One region of the Bradyrhizobium elkanii USDA 76 genome, then DNA from elsewhere that is predicted to be linked to it. Evidence: riboswitches for the same ligand, from Rfam matches in the RefSeq annotation. Region 1 holds a riboswitch; the other holds the start of a gene.

Region 1 (7,136 bases):
CCACCGATGATTATCCGCCCCGCCACCGAGCAGGACATCCCGGCAATTACCGCGATCTTCAATGAGGCGGTCGCCAACTCGAACGCGATCTGGACGGAGAAGCAGGATTCCGACGCCGAGCGGCTGGTCTGGATGAAGGCCCGGCTGGCGCTCGGCTATCCGGTGCTGGTGGCCGTCGAGGGGACGACGGTGCTCGGCTACGGCACATTCGGCGACTTCCGGGCGTTCCCGGGCTATCGCTACAGCGTCGAGCATAGCGTCTATATCCACGCCGATCATCGCGGCCGCGGCCTCGGCCGAATCATCGTCGACGAACTGATCGCCGCGGCCACCGCGCTCGGCAAGCATGTCATGATCGCCGGCATCGACGGCGGCAATCTCGCCTCGCTCCGGCTGCACGCGCAGGCCGGCTTCGTCGAGGTCGCCCGGATGCCGGAGGTCGGACGCAAGTTCGGCCGCTGGCTCGATCTCGTGTTCATGCAGCGCCTGCTGGACGCGCCTGGAGCGGCGCGCGCCGACTAGTACCTTCCCGCAGGCGGCAGTTCTCCTCGCACGCCAAACAGGCTAGAGCGGGCGAATGGACAACACGCACGCTTCCTCCGCCAGGATCACCGGCATCTATCGCTACCCCGTCAAGGGTCTCACGCCCGAGCCGCTGCCGCACGCAGAGCTCAAGATCGGCGAGACGCTCCGCTCGGATCGCCGCTATGCGATCGAGAACGGCCCGAGCGGCTTCGATCCCTCGGCGCCGAAGTGGCTGCCGAAGCCGCATTTCCTGATGCTGCAGCGGGATGAGTGGCTGGCGCCGCTGCGCGCCCATTTCGACGATGACAGCCATGTACTGACGCTGCGCCGGGATGGCGCGATGGTGGCCCAGGGCAACCTCGAGACCGCAGAAGGCCGCGCAGCCATCGAGCGCTATTTCGCCGACCGTCACACCGGCCAGATCAAGGGACCGCCCAAGGTGCTGGTCAGCCCCGGGCACAGTTTCTCCGACGTGCCGCGCAAGGTGGTCTCGATCATCAATCTGGCCAGCCTGCGGGCGATCGAGGAGATGGTGCAGGCGCCGGTCCATCCGCTGCGCTTCCGCGCCAATCTCTATGTCGAGGGCTGGCCGGCCTGGCATGAAGCCAGCCTGCTCGACCAGACCATCGCGATCGGCAGCGCGCGGGCCAGGGTGGTAAAGCGCATCACCCGCTGCGCCGCGGTCAATGTCGATCCCGATACCGGCGCGCGCGACCTCTCGGTGCCGAACACGCTGATGCAACGCTTCGGCAACAATGAATGCGGCATCTACGCCGAGATCATCAGCGATGGCGCCGCCGCCCTCGGCGACACGATTGCCGCCGAGGGACCTGTCGCGTCGTAGGCCGGGCAAGGCGCGTGCGCGCCCTGCCCCGCTTTCGACCGGTCAGTTGGTCGGCATCACATAGGCGTAGATCCGGCCGCGCGAGACCGGCGTCTCGCGGACGCGGTGGCCGCTGTTGCCCGAGATCATGATCGGATTGCCCTTGGCATCGACGCCGGTGATGATGCCGACATGGCCGCCCCCGCGGCGGCTCATCACGGCGATGGCGCCGACCTGCGGTCCCGAAACGCGCGTGCCGTATTTGGCGAACGAGCTCGCCATGTCGGAGCCGGTGCCGCGATGGCCGGTGTGCTGCAGCACCATGTTCATGAAGCGGGCGCACCACAGGCTGGAGCGACCGGTCGGATTGCCGCCGAGATAGCGGCGCGCCTCGGCCACGATGCCGGACGAGCCGAAGCCGCCTGCCGCACTGACGCCGCCGGTGTTGGGCACGGGGTCAGCGCTGCCGGGCAACGGCGCTGCGTTGGTTTCGACGATCCCGCCCGGCCGCGCGAGGGCGCGGCGCTCGGCGCGCGACAGCCGCGCTGTGCGCCCATAATGACGATGGGCATAGTGGCGCGCGTGATGGCCGGTATGGGCCGAATGCGCGTGACGTGAATGGTGCGGACGGGCGGATGCCGGAGCGGCGGAGATCACGGCGAGAGTGAGCGAACACAGAGCCAGCGCCAAAACACGAAGCGACCGGCGACACGCAAGCAACTGAACCATACTTCACTAGATCCTCTATAACGCCCCCACTTCCCCGTCGCGTTCCCGGGGGAACACGGCGGTGGTTTTGAAAATCGGGATGGCGCGAGGAAGATTTCATGCGGCACTGCGGGAACAATTTCTGGGTCATTCCGCGATGAATCGATGACGAGAAAGGAACCGGAACTGCCGCATTGCGGCCTTGAAAATTAACTGCAAATCTGGAGGCGGCCAACGAGAGGAGAATTTCAATGCCCTACGCCACGACGAAAGATCATGTCCGCCTCCATTTCGAAGAGGCCGGCAGCGGCAGCCCGATCATCTTCCTGCACGAGTTTGCCGCTGATCACACCAATTGGGAGCCGCAGATGCGCTACTTCGCGCGCGGCCACCGCTGCATCGCCTATTCGGCGCGCGGCTACACGCCGTCGGACGTGCCGCCGAGCGCCGACGTCTACACCTACCAGCACTTCTATACCGACGCGCTCGCCGTGCTCGACCATCTTGGCATCGCAAGGGCGCATTTCGTCGGGCTCTCGATGGGCTCCTATTCGTCGCTGCAGGTCGCGCTCAATGCGCCGGAGCGCGCGCTGTCGATGACGCTGGCCGCCGTCGGCTCCGGCTCGAGCCTCGAGAATCTCGATTCCTTCCGCGCGCAGTGCCGCGCCAATGCCGAGCAATACGAGAGCATCGGCTCGGTCGAGGTCGCCAAGGTGACGCGCGAGGCGCCGAGCCGGATTCCGTTCCTGATCAAGGATCCGCGCGGCCACGCCGACTTCTACGCCGCACTCGCCCGCCACGACGCCAGGGGCTCCGCCAACACGATGCGCAGCTTCCAGGGCGGCCGGCCCTCGATCTACACCATGACCGACGCCATCAAGCGTGTGCCAACGCCGGCGCTGATCCTGTGCGGCGACGAGGACGACAATTGCATCGCCCCAAGCATGTTCCTGAAGCAGCATCTGCCGGCCGCCGGGCTTTCCTTCTTCCCGAGGTCGGGTCACGTGCTCAACCTCGAGGAGCCGGCGCTGTTCAACGAGATGGTCGAGCGCTTCATCGCGCTGGTCGAGGCCGGCCGCTGGCCGGCGCGCGATCCGCGGTCGCTGGTGGCGGCGCCGGTGTAGTCTTGTCATTCCGGGGCACGCGAAGCGTGAACCCGGAATGACGCCAAGACGTCACTTCCCCTGCCCACCCCGGCTGAGCAGGAACACGCCCTGCTCGCCGAACATGTTCCATACCCACCACGGCAGGTTGAGCGGCACCGGGCGGCCGTAGAGATCGAGCGCGACCGCGCGCTCCATCTTGACGTTGATCTCCTCGCAGAGCTGCACGAAATCCTTGATGGTGCAGAAATGGATGTTCGAGGTGTCGTACCAGCTCGCCGGCAAATTCTCGGTCCGCGGCATGTGGCCGCCGATCAGGAGTTGCAGCCGCATCTTCCAGAATCCGAAATTCGGGAACGAGACGATGGCGCGCTGGCCGATCCGCAGCAGATTTTCCAGCACCACCTTGGGCTGCCGCGTCGCTTGCAAGGTCTGCGACAGGATCACGTAGTCGAACGCATCGTCGGGATAGTTGACGAGATCGGTGTCGGCATCGCCCTGCACCACGGCGAGCCCCTTGGCGACGCAGCCGTTGACGCCCTCGCGCGACAGCTCGATGCCGCGGCCGTCGATGCCGCGGCTCTCCAGCAGTTGCAGCAGCTCGCCGTCGCCGCAGCCGACATCGAGCACGCGCGAGCCCGGCCGCACCATGTCGGCGACCAGCAGATGATCGGTGCGATAGCCGCCGGTCCGCTCCGGCGCGACGCCCGGCAAGGGCAATGTCTGCTGCATGCTCATGACTGGCCGCCGTCCTTCAATCCGCGCGCCTTGCCTGCGGCCAGCAGGAAAGCGCGGGAGATCTCGAGGAATTCGGGCACGTCGAGCAGGAAGGCGTCGTGCCCCTTGTCGGTCTCGATCTCGGCGAACGACACCCGCGCGCTCGACGCGTTCAGCGCATGCACCAGCGCGCGCGATTCCGAGGTCGGAAACAGCCAGTCGCTGGTGAACGACACCACGCAGAACCGCGTCTGGATGCCGGTGAACGCCTTCGCCAGCACGCCGTTGTGGTCGGCGGCGATGTCGAAATAGTCCATCGCGCGGGTCAGATAGAGATAGGAGTTGGCGTCGAACCGCTCGACAAAGGACGAGCCCTGGTAGCGCAGATAGCTCTCCACCTGGAAATCCGCATCGAACGAGAAGGTCGGCAGCTCGCGGTCCTGCATCCGCCGTCCGAACTTGCGATGCAGCGCGGCGTCCGAGAGATAGGTGATGTGCGCGGCCATTCGCGCCACCGCCAATCCGCGATGCGGATGGGTGTCCTCGTCGACATAGCGGCCGCCGCGCCAGTCCGGATCGGCCATCACGGCCTGGCGGCCGAGCTCGTGGAACGCGATGTTCTGCGCCGAGTGGCGCGTCGAGCAGGCGATCGCGAGCGTCGAGAACACGCGCTGCGGATAGGCTGCGGTCCATTGCAGCACCTGCATGCCGCCCATCGAGCCGCCGACCACGCAGAACAGCGTCGTGATGCCGAGGCGGTCGATCAGCATCGCCTGCGCGCGCACCATGTCGGGGATGGTGATGATCGGGAAATCAAGTCCCCACACCTTGCCGGTCGCGGGATTCAGCGACGCAGGGCCGGTCGAGCCCATGCAACCGCCGATCACATTGGAGCAGATGATGAAGTATTTGTCGGGATCGATCGGCCGGCCGGCGCCGACCATGGTCTCCCACCAGCCGGGCTTGCCGGTGACGGGATGGATGTTGTTGACATGCTGATCGCCGGTCAGCGCGTGGCAGACCAGGATCGCGTTGGAGCGGTCGGCATTGAGCTCGCCATAGGTCTGGTAGGCGATCTGGAACGGTGCGAGATCGACGCCGCAATCGAGCTTGAGCGGCTGGTCCATCCCGAACTTCGCCACCAGTGACGACGGATGGTCGGCCTCATGGGCGCGATCATCGCTTTGGGTTTGTGGGCTCGGTATCGGACGCACGTTGCTCATCTAGGCGACCCTGCCTCCGCGCGGGAGGGCTCGACGGACCTCAGGCCAATAAAAAACCCGGCCTGAACAAAGGTTCGGCCGGGAGCTGATAAGGTCCCCGGCCTGTTTAGCGAGTTGTTTAACGTGGCTGCAAGCCGGCCGGCTCAAATGACCACGGGACGCAGGGAACGTAGTCCCCACGCCCCCCGGCGTCAAGACAGCCCTGCCCACGGCCGATTGGTTAACCGAATGCGCAAGGCACGCCTGCGACGTTTCTCTTTGCTTTCGCTGCCCGTCTTTCCTAATCAGGGACCCTGTCCGACGCGGCAACGGGCCGCCCCGACGACAAGGTTTGAGAGCATGTCCAACCCACCCCCGTCGCCGCCCTCGCTGCAGAAGCTGCGCAAGGAAATCGATGCGATCGACGAGCAGGTTCACCGCCTGCTGATGGCGCGCGGCGACATCATCGACCGCCTGATCCAGGTCAAGAAGACCCAGGAGGTCGGCTCCGCATTCCGCCCGGCGCGCGAGGCCAGCATGATGCGCGAACTGGTGCGGCGTCATCGCGGCATCCTGCCGCTCGACACCATCGAGAGCATCTGGCGCGTCATCATCTCGACCTTCACCTATGTGCAGGCGCCGTTCGCGGTGCATGCCGATGTTTCCGTCGGCGAGTCGGCCATGCGCGACTCGGCGCGCTTTCACTTCGGCTTCGTGGTGCCTTACGTCTCGCATTTCAGCGCGCAGGCCGCGGTCGAGGCGGTGGCGAAGTCGAAGGGCGACCTCGCGCTGGTCTCCGCGATCGCGAGCCGCACGCCGTGGTGGAATGCGCTCGAGGCCAGTGGCGCGCCGAAGATCATCGCGCGGCTGCCGTTCCTCGAACGCGCCGACCATCCCGCCGCGCTGCCGGTGTTCGTGATCTCGCGGGTCGCCGACGACGCCATGGTCACCGAGGTGCAGACCTGGAGCGTGCGCGTCTCCGGCTGGAACGCCGATGTCGCCCGCGCGCTGGCGCCGCTCGCCGAGATCGTCGCGGTCCCCGACACCGCCTTCGACGGCGCGGCGCTGCTGGTCTCGGTCACCGGGCAAGACCTGACTAACAAGGGTTTCGAGGCCATCAAGCTCGCCTTGATCAAGGCCGGCGCCTCGGTGCGCTCGTCGGCCCTCGTCGGCAGCCACGCAACGCGCTATACGGTGCCCTCTAACGGATCGGCCAGGACCTGAAGGTAGAGCCAGCCGCCCGTCCAGGCTTTTGTTTTGACGCGTTTTCTTCACGCGAACCGGTATCCACGTCGCTCGAAAACGCTCTGTTCGGAGTTGATGATGTCCCGCCCCGTGCCGAACCCCGGCATCCTCGATATTGCGCCCTACACGCCCGGCAAGAGCCCGGTGCCGGAACCGGGCCGCAAGGTGTTCAAGCTGTCCGCCAACGAGACGCCGTTCGGTCCGTCTCCGAAGGCGATCGCGGCCTACAAGGCCGCGGCTGACCATCTCGAGGACTATCCGGAGGGCACCTCGCGCGTGCTGCGCGAGGCGATCGGCCGCGCCTATGGGCTCGATCCCGACCGCATCATCTGCGGCGCCGGCTCCGACGAGATCCTCAATCTCTTGGCGCACACCTATCTCGCCCCCGGCGACGAGGCGATCTCGACCACCCACGGCTTCCTGGTCTACCCGATCGCCACCATGGCGAACGGCGCCAGGAACGTGATCGCGGCCGAGACCAATTTCACCGCCGACGTCGATGCCATCCTCAAGGTGGTGACGCCGAAGACAAAACTGGTCTGGCTCGCCAACCCGAACAATCCGACCGGCACCTACATCCCGTTCGACGAGGTCAAGCGCCTGCGCGCCGCGCTGCCGTCGCATGTGCTGCTGGTGCTCGATGCCGCCTATGCCGACTACGTCTCGCGCAACGACTATGAGCTCGGCATCGAGCTGGTCGCCACCACGGACAACACGGTGGTGACGCACACCTTCTCGAAGATCCACGGCCTTGCGGCGCTGCGGGTCGGCTGGATGTTCGGGCCGGCGCATATCGTCGATGCCTGCAACCGC
Region 2 (7,136 bases), 410 kb from region 1:
GGCGCGGTGTTCGGATCGAATAGCGGCGCCTCGAGATGGCGCGCGAACACGAGGCGCTGGTCGAGCTCGAGCGGATGATCGTACTCGCAGTAATAGCCCTCGAGCCCGTCCTGGCCGTCGACGCTCTGCTTGGTGCAGACGAAGCCGAGCCGCAAATCCCCGAGCGCGACGCCGTTGTTGGCGTGCCAGCCGCGCAGCATCGCGCGCGAGACTTCGCCGGGCACGCCGCAGATCGCCGTGCCCTTCCAGATCCAGCGCGGCGGCGGATAGCGGATCCAGGCCTTGCGGTCGGTCTCGTGCATGTATTCGACATGCACGCCGCCGATCCAGTTGGAGAGGTAATGATACTGCGCGGCCGCGACCGCCGGCGGCAGGCCGTCGAGGCCGAGCTTCTTCAAGCCGGGGAGAAAGCGTTCCTGCTGCTGGCGGCGAAACACGCGGAAGACGAATTCCGCTGCATCAGCCGTGCCGCGCCGCGTGACGACGGTGAGGATCAGCCCGGTGAAGAAGGCGTGATAGAGATCGGCGACGCTGCGCCATTTCTGCCACTGCGCTTCTTGCTGCGCTGAATCTGTTGCGGCGCTCATGTTTACTCCCGATCTCTTATTTTGGTGGAGTGTGTCATCGTCAGCATGACGACGCAACCAAACCCAAGCGCAGTGTCATCGCCCGACTTGATCGGGCGATCCAGTATTCCAGAGACAGTCGTTGTCGATGGAGGGGCCGCGGCGTACTGGATTCCCCGCTTTCGCGGGGAATGACAGCGGAGAATGACGCAAAGTCCGACTCGCGGAATTACACGCGAAAATGCTTGGAGAGCTTCAGGCCCTGCGCCTGATAGTTCGAGCCGATGCGCTGACCGTACAGCGCGTCGGGGCGCTCGAGCATCCGTTCATAGACGAGGCGGCCGACGATCTGGCCATGCTCGAGAATGAACGGCACCTCGCGCGAGCGCACTTCGAGCACGGCGCGCGCGCCCTTGCCGCCGGCGCCGGCATAGCCGAAACCGGGATCGAAGAAGCCGGCATAGTGGACGCGGAATTCGCCGACCAGCGGATCGAACGGCACCATCTCCGCGGCGTAGTCCGGCGGCACCTGCACCGCCTCTTTCGAAGCCAGGATGTAGAACTCGCCGGGATCGAGAATGAGGCTGCCGTCGGGCCGGGCCTTGATCGGCTCCCAGAAATCGTCGACCGCATAACCGCCGCGGCGATCGACATCGACCACGCCGGTGTGGCGCTTGGCGCGATAGCCGACGAAGCCGCCCGAGCTCTCGCCGGAGAGATCGACGGAAAGCGCGACGCCATGGGTGAGATCGGCATCGTCGATATCGACCAGCCGCTCGGCGGCATGCAGCACATCGAGCTCGTCGGCGGAGAGCGTCGCCTCGCCGATCCGGAAGCGGACCTGGCTGAGCCGCGACCCCTCGCGCAGCAGCACGGGAAACGTCTTCGGGCTGATCTCGGCGTAGAGCGGGCCGTGATAGCCGGCGCCGATCATGTCGAAGCGGCGGGTGCCGTCGGCGATCACGCGGGTGAAGACGTCGAGCCGTCCGGTCGAGCTCTTCGGGTTGGCCGCGGCGACGATCTCCGGCGGCAGCGCCAGGCTCTCCAGCAGCGGCACGATGTAGACGCAGTTGGTCTCCAGCACCGCGCCGTCGGACAGATCGATCTCGTGCAGCTTCAGCTGGTCGATCCGCTCGGCGACGGTGGCATCGGGTCCCGGCAGGAAGCTGGCGCGGACCCGGTAGGCGATGTCGCCAAGGCGCAGATCGAGGCTGGCTGGCTGGATCTGGCTCTCGACGAAGTCGTAGGCGGGCAGAATGAGGCCGGCCTCCGCCATCTCCGCGATCATGCGGTCGGGCAGAATTCCGTTGGATTCTTCTTCCAGCGTGAACGACACGGCGCGGTCCCTCGGCGATCCCTCGAGATGGCCCAAAAATCATACTCCAGGCGGCCATCAAGCCCCAAAATATGGGCTTTTACGGGTTATCCGATGACCGTCTTGACGGAAAGGGCGCGAGGGAATATCAGCTGCACTTATCCCGTGGTGATTTGAGCCGGCCGGCTTGCAGCCACGTTAAATAAGTCGCTAAACAGGCCGGGGACAGTGTGATCCCGGCTTGTGGAGGTTGCTCCAGGCCGGTTTTTTTGTGGCCATTCTCCAGGAGAAATGGCCACTTCGGAGGTCACATGTCTGAATCTGAAGGTACCGCCCGCTTTCGTCCCGAAACCCGCCTCGTCCATGGCGGCACGCTGCGCTCGCAATTCGGGGAAACGTCGGAAGGGCTGTTTCTCACCCAGGGCTACGTCTACGACACCGCCGAGCAATGCGAGGCGCGCTTCAAGGGCCAGGATCCCGGCTTCATCTATTCGCGCTATTCCAATCCGACGATTGCGATGTTCGAGCGCCGCATGATCGAGCTCGAGGGCGCGGAAGCCGCGCGCTCGACCGCGACCGGCATGGCCGCGGTGACCACGGCGATCCTCGCGCCGCTGAAGGCCGGCGATCACGTGGTGGCGTCGAAGGCGCTGTTCGGCTCCTGCCTCTACGTGGTGCAGGACCTGTTGCCGCGCTACGGCATCGAGACGACCCTGGTCGACGGCCTCGATCTCGACCAGTGGCAGCGCGCATTGCGGCCGAACACCAAGACCTTCTTCCTGGAGAGCCCGACCAATCCGACGCTCGACGTGCTCGACATCGGCGCGATCGCCAGGATAGCGCATAGCGGCGGCGCCCGGCTGATCGTCGACAATGTGTTCGCGACGCCGATCTGGCAGAGCCCGCTGTCGCTCGGCGCCGACGTCGTGGTCTATTCCGCGACCAAGCATATCGACGGCCAGGGCCGCTGCCTCGGCGGCGTCATCCTGTCGTCGGAAGCCTTCATCGCCGAGCACATCCATAATTTCATGCGCCAGACCGGTCCGTCGCTGTCGCCGTTCAACGCCTGGGTGCTGCTGAAGGGACTGGAGACGCTCGGCGTCCGCGTCCGCGCCCAGACCGAGAACGCAGCGAAGATCGCCGAGGCGCTGGCCAGGCATCCGAAGATCACGCGGCTGGTCTATCCGGGGCGCCCCGATCATCCGCAGGCCGAGACGGTGAAGAAGCAGATGGGCGCCGGCTCGACGCTGGTCGGCTTCGAGGTGAAGGACGGCAAGGCCGGCGCCTTCCGCTGCCTCAACGCGCTGAAGATCTCGCGCATCTCCAACAATCTCGGCGATGCCAAGAGCCTGGTCACGCATCCCGCGACCACGACGCACCAGCGCCTGGCGCCGGAGGCCCGCGCCGAGCTCGGCATCAGCGAAGGTTTCATTCGCTTCTCGGCCGGGCTCGAGCATCCCGACGACCTGATCGAGGATTTCGAGCGGGCGCTGGAGCGGGTTTAGGGCGAACAGATAGGCTTGGAGAGCTCGGCGCCCTCTCCCGCTTGCGGGCAGGGCTATCGCATATGCCCCTTGGCGACCGCGCAAGTGCTTGGCCTCGTGGTTCGAGACGCGCCGCAAGCGGCGCTCCTCACCATGAGGGTCTACTATTGTGCCGCAAAACAAGACCTCATCCTGAGAGTCTGACTCAAAACAAGTCATTGAGATCTCATGCTCTGGCCAATCGGCGGGAGAGCAGGCGGATGCTTGCAATGAGAACCCAAGCCTCCGCGCTGGCGATGGTTGCCTCGAAGTCTTTGGCAAGTCGTCGATTGCGGCCGAACCAGGCAAAGGTACGCTCGACGACCCAACGTCGAGGCTCGGCCTTGAACGTTCCAACGCTCTGCGAGCGGGTGACGATTTCAATCGTCCATTGGCCCAAATCAGCGATGGCATCGAGCAGCTTAGGGCCACGGTAGACGCGATCGGCGAAGATGTGGCGCAGGTTGGGGAACAGGCGGCCGATGAGCCGCAACAGCGGGACTGCACCGTGATTGTCTTGAAGGTTGGCGGGATGCACCTGCACAGCCAGCAAGGAGCCCTCGGTGTCGGTGACGATATGACGCTTGCGTCCCTTGACCCGCTTGGCCATGTCAAACCCGCTTGGACCGCCATTTTCCGCGGTCTTCACGCTCTGGCTGTCGATGATCCCAGCCGTTGGAGTGGGGTTGCGTCCTTGCCGTTCGCGCATGCGTCGGACCAGGGCATCATTGACCCTGCGCCACAATCCAGAACCGCGCCATTTGTAAAAATAGTACTGAACCGTCGAGCATGGTGGGAAGTCCTTTGGCAGCGCGCGCCATTGGCAGCCGCTGGCTCCAATGTAGAGAATTGCATTCATGATCACGCGCAGGCTGATCTCGCGCGGACGGCCGCGCCGGCATTGCGCAGGCATCAACGGCTCGATCAGTTCCCACTCCGCATCCGTCATGTCGCTTGCATAACGAAGTCCGTCGCGTCGATATTGTTGTCGGGTGATTTCGGTCCAACACATGTTGTGCTCCCTCGAGTCTTCGCAAACACGAAGGAATCACAACGGGCTGAAATCACTCAACTTTCTTTTTAAAGCAGGCTCTGAGGAGCCCGCCGAAGGCGGGCGTCTCGAAGGATGGCCACGAGGGCACCGCCACGAAATGCGATAGCCCTCGCGCGCGGGGGAGGCGAAGGAACGGCCCTTACGTCGCCGCCGTGGTGACGCCGCCGTCGACCACGATGGTCTGGCCGGTCATGAAGGTCGAGGCGTCGGAGGCGAGATAGGCAACGGCGCCGGCGATCTCGTCGGGCTCGCCGATGCGGCGGAGCGGCGTCGATGCGGTGCGGCGCTTCAGATTATCCGGATCCTCCCACAGCGCGCGGGCGAAGTCGGTCTTCACCAGGCCGGGCGCCACGCAGTTGACGCGCACACCCTTCGGGCCCCACTCGCCGGCGAGGCTGCGGCACAGCGCGAAGTCGGCGGCCTTGGAGATGCCGTAGGCGCCGATCACGGTCGAGCCGCGCAGGCCGCCGATCGAGGAGATGATCACGACCGAGCCCTTGCCGCGCTCGGCCATCTGCGGGATCGCCAGCGCGGACAACCAGATGTTGCTCTTGACGTTCGAGCCCATGATCTTGTCGAAGGCCTCGTCCGTGATGTCGAGCAGCGGGCCGTAATACGGGTTCACCGCGGCATTGCAGACCAGGATGTCGATCTTGCCGTAGTGCTTGATCGTGCCCGAGACCAGCGCCTCGACCTCGTTGCGGCGCGCGATGTTGCAGGCGATGACGAGCGCATCGCCGCCCGCCTGCTTGATGCCGTCGGCGACTTCCTGGCAGGCATCCGCCTTGCGCGAGGAGATCACGACCTTGGCGCCGAGTTTTGCCAGAAGCTCCGCCGAGGCGCGGCCGATGCCGCGGCTCGAGCCGGTGATGACCGCGACCTGGCCGGTGAGATCGAACGGGGTGTTCTTCATTGCGAGCGCTCCCTCTTCTTTCTTGGCTTGCTCTTTTTGTCCGTCATGGCCGGGCTCGTCCCGGCCATCCACGTCTTGCTTTGCCGCCAAGACGTGGATGCCCGGCACGAGGCCGGGCATGACGATCTTGGCGCGGATGCAACCTCGCGCGGCTTAAGCCAGCAGTCCGCCGCCCTCGCTGACGCGACGGAGGTGGTAGTCGGTGTCGCCGAGCGTGTTCTCGATCATGGTCAGTCGCTTGAAGTAGTGGCCGATCTTGGCCTCCATGGTCATGCCGATGCCGCCATGAAGCTGGATCGACTGCTGGCCGACGAACTTCAAGGACTTGCCGACCTGCACCTTGGCGGCTGCGACCGCTGACGAACGCTCCTTGGCATCGTCGAAGTCCGACGCCATGGTGGCGAACATCGACATGCTGCGGGCCTGCTCCAGCGCCACGAACATGTCGGCGGCACGGTGCTGCAGGCTCTGGAACGAGCCGATCGCAACGCCGAACTGCTTGCGGGTCTTGATGTACTCGACGGTCTCCTTCAGCGACTCGTCCATCGCGCCGACGGCTTCCGCGCACAGCGCAATGCGGGCTTCGTCGGCGACGCGCTCGATCAGGGGCAGGCCGTTCTCGGGATCGCCGATCGCAGCGTCAGCGCCGACCTCGACATTGGTGAAGGTGATGTCGGCCGCGTGCAGGCCGTCCTGGGTGGGATAGCCCTTCCTGGTAACGCCCTTGGCATCCGCCGGAACCAGGAACACGCCGATGCCGGTCTTGTCGCGCTGGCCGCCCTTGGTGCGCGCGGTCACGATCAGCGTGTCGGCGTTCTCGCCGTTGAGCACGACGAACTTCTCGCCGTCGATCACCCAGCCGGCGCCCTTCTTCTTGGCCGTGGTCACGACGTCGAAGAGATCGTAGCGCGAATTCTTCTCGAGCTGGGCAAAGCCGAAGGTCCTGCTGCCGTCGATGATGCCGGGAATGTACTTGGCCTTCTGCTCGGCCGAGCCGCCATGGCGCAGGAAACCGCCGGCGACCACGACGGTGGCCAGATAAGGCTCGACCACCAGCGCCTTGCCGAGCGCTTCCATCACGATCATGGTCTCGACCGCGCCGGCGCCGAAGCCGCCGTCGGTCTCCGCGAAGGGCAGACCAAGCAGGCCCTGCTCGGCGAGCTTGCCCCAGAGCGCTTTGCTCCAGCCGCCCTTCTCCTTCATGTACTTCTTGCGCGCATCGAAGTCGTAGGCATCCGCCAGCAACCCGTCGACGCTTTCCTTGAGAAGGCGCTGCTCCTCGGACAGATCAAAATCCATTTTACCATCTCTCCAAAATCACGCGGGCGCTTGCCCTGATCTCCACTCGTCATCCCCGCGAAGGCGGGGCATGCGCGGAGGACGACATCGAACTTGTGGCTTACAGCCCCAGCACGGCCTTGCTGATGATGTTGCGCTGGATCTCGTTGGAGCCGCCGTAGATCGAAACCTTGCGGTTGTTGAAGTAGCTCGGCGCGATCTGCGCGGTCCAATCCATGCTCTCGTTGGAGCCGGCGTCGCCGTGCTCGTCATAGGGCGCGGCGAACGGACCGATGATCTCCATCAGCAGCTCGGTCGTGGTCTGCTGGATCTCCGAGCCCTTGATCTTGAGCACCGAGGAGGCCGGATTGGGCTTGCCCTTGCCGTGCTTGCCCTCGTCGGCGACGACGCGGAGCTGGGTCAGCTCGAGCGCCTTCAGCTCGATCTCGCAGGCCGTGAGCTTCTCGCGGAACGCCGGATCCTCGAT

The links. Region 1 has a riboswitch for S-adenosylmethionine ahead of metX (homoserine O-acetyltransferase MetX). Riboswitches for the same ligand answer to the same signal wherever they lie in the genome.
Region 2: linked by a shared signal. The riboswitch ahead of JEY66_RS03390 (O-succinylhomoserine sulfhydrylase) and the one ahead of metX (homoserine O-acetyltransferase MetX) in region 1 are both predicted to bind S-adenosylmethionine.

What each region holds. Positions count from the first base shown of each region.
Region 1 covers NZ_CP066356.1:1,147,941-1,155,076, reverse strand. The annotation lists gene JEY66_RS05440 (GNAT family N-acetyltransferase) at 7-522, shown strand; gene JEY66_RS05435 (MOSC domain-containing protein) at 578-1,369, shown strand; gene JEY66_RS05430 (TIGR02594 family protein) at 1,412-2,077, opposite strand; gene JEY66_RS05425 (alpha/beta fold hydrolase) at 2,308-3,180, shown strand; gene metW (methionine biosynthesis protein MetW) at 3,232-3,897, opposite strand; gene metX (homoserine O-acetyltransferase MetX) at 3,894-5,099, opposite strand; SAM riboswitch at 5,185-5,264, opposite strand; gene JEY66_RS05410 (chorismate mutase) at 5,439-6,302, shown strand; gene hisC (histidinol-phosphate transaminase) at 6,402-7,136, shown strand, end outside.
Region 2 covers NZ_CP066356.1:734,324-741,459, reverse strand. The annotation lists gene JEY66_RS03400 (hypothetical protein) at 1-587, opposite strand, end outside; gene JEY66_RS03395 (2'-deoxycytidine 5'-triphosphate deaminase) at 796-1,902, opposite strand; SAM riboswitch at 2,037-2,116, shown strand; gene JEY66_RS03390 (O-succinylhomoserine sulfhydrylase) at 2,193-3,386, shown strand; gene JEY66_RS03385 (IS5 family transposase) at 3,592-4,416, opposite strand; gene JEY66_RS03380 (SDR family NAD(P)-dependent oxidoreductase) at 4,598-5,371, opposite strand; gene pimD (pimeloyl-CoA dehydrogenase small subunit) at 5,525-6,670, opposite strand; gene pimC (pimeloyl-CoA dehydrogenase large subunit) at 6,771-7,136, opposite strand, start outside.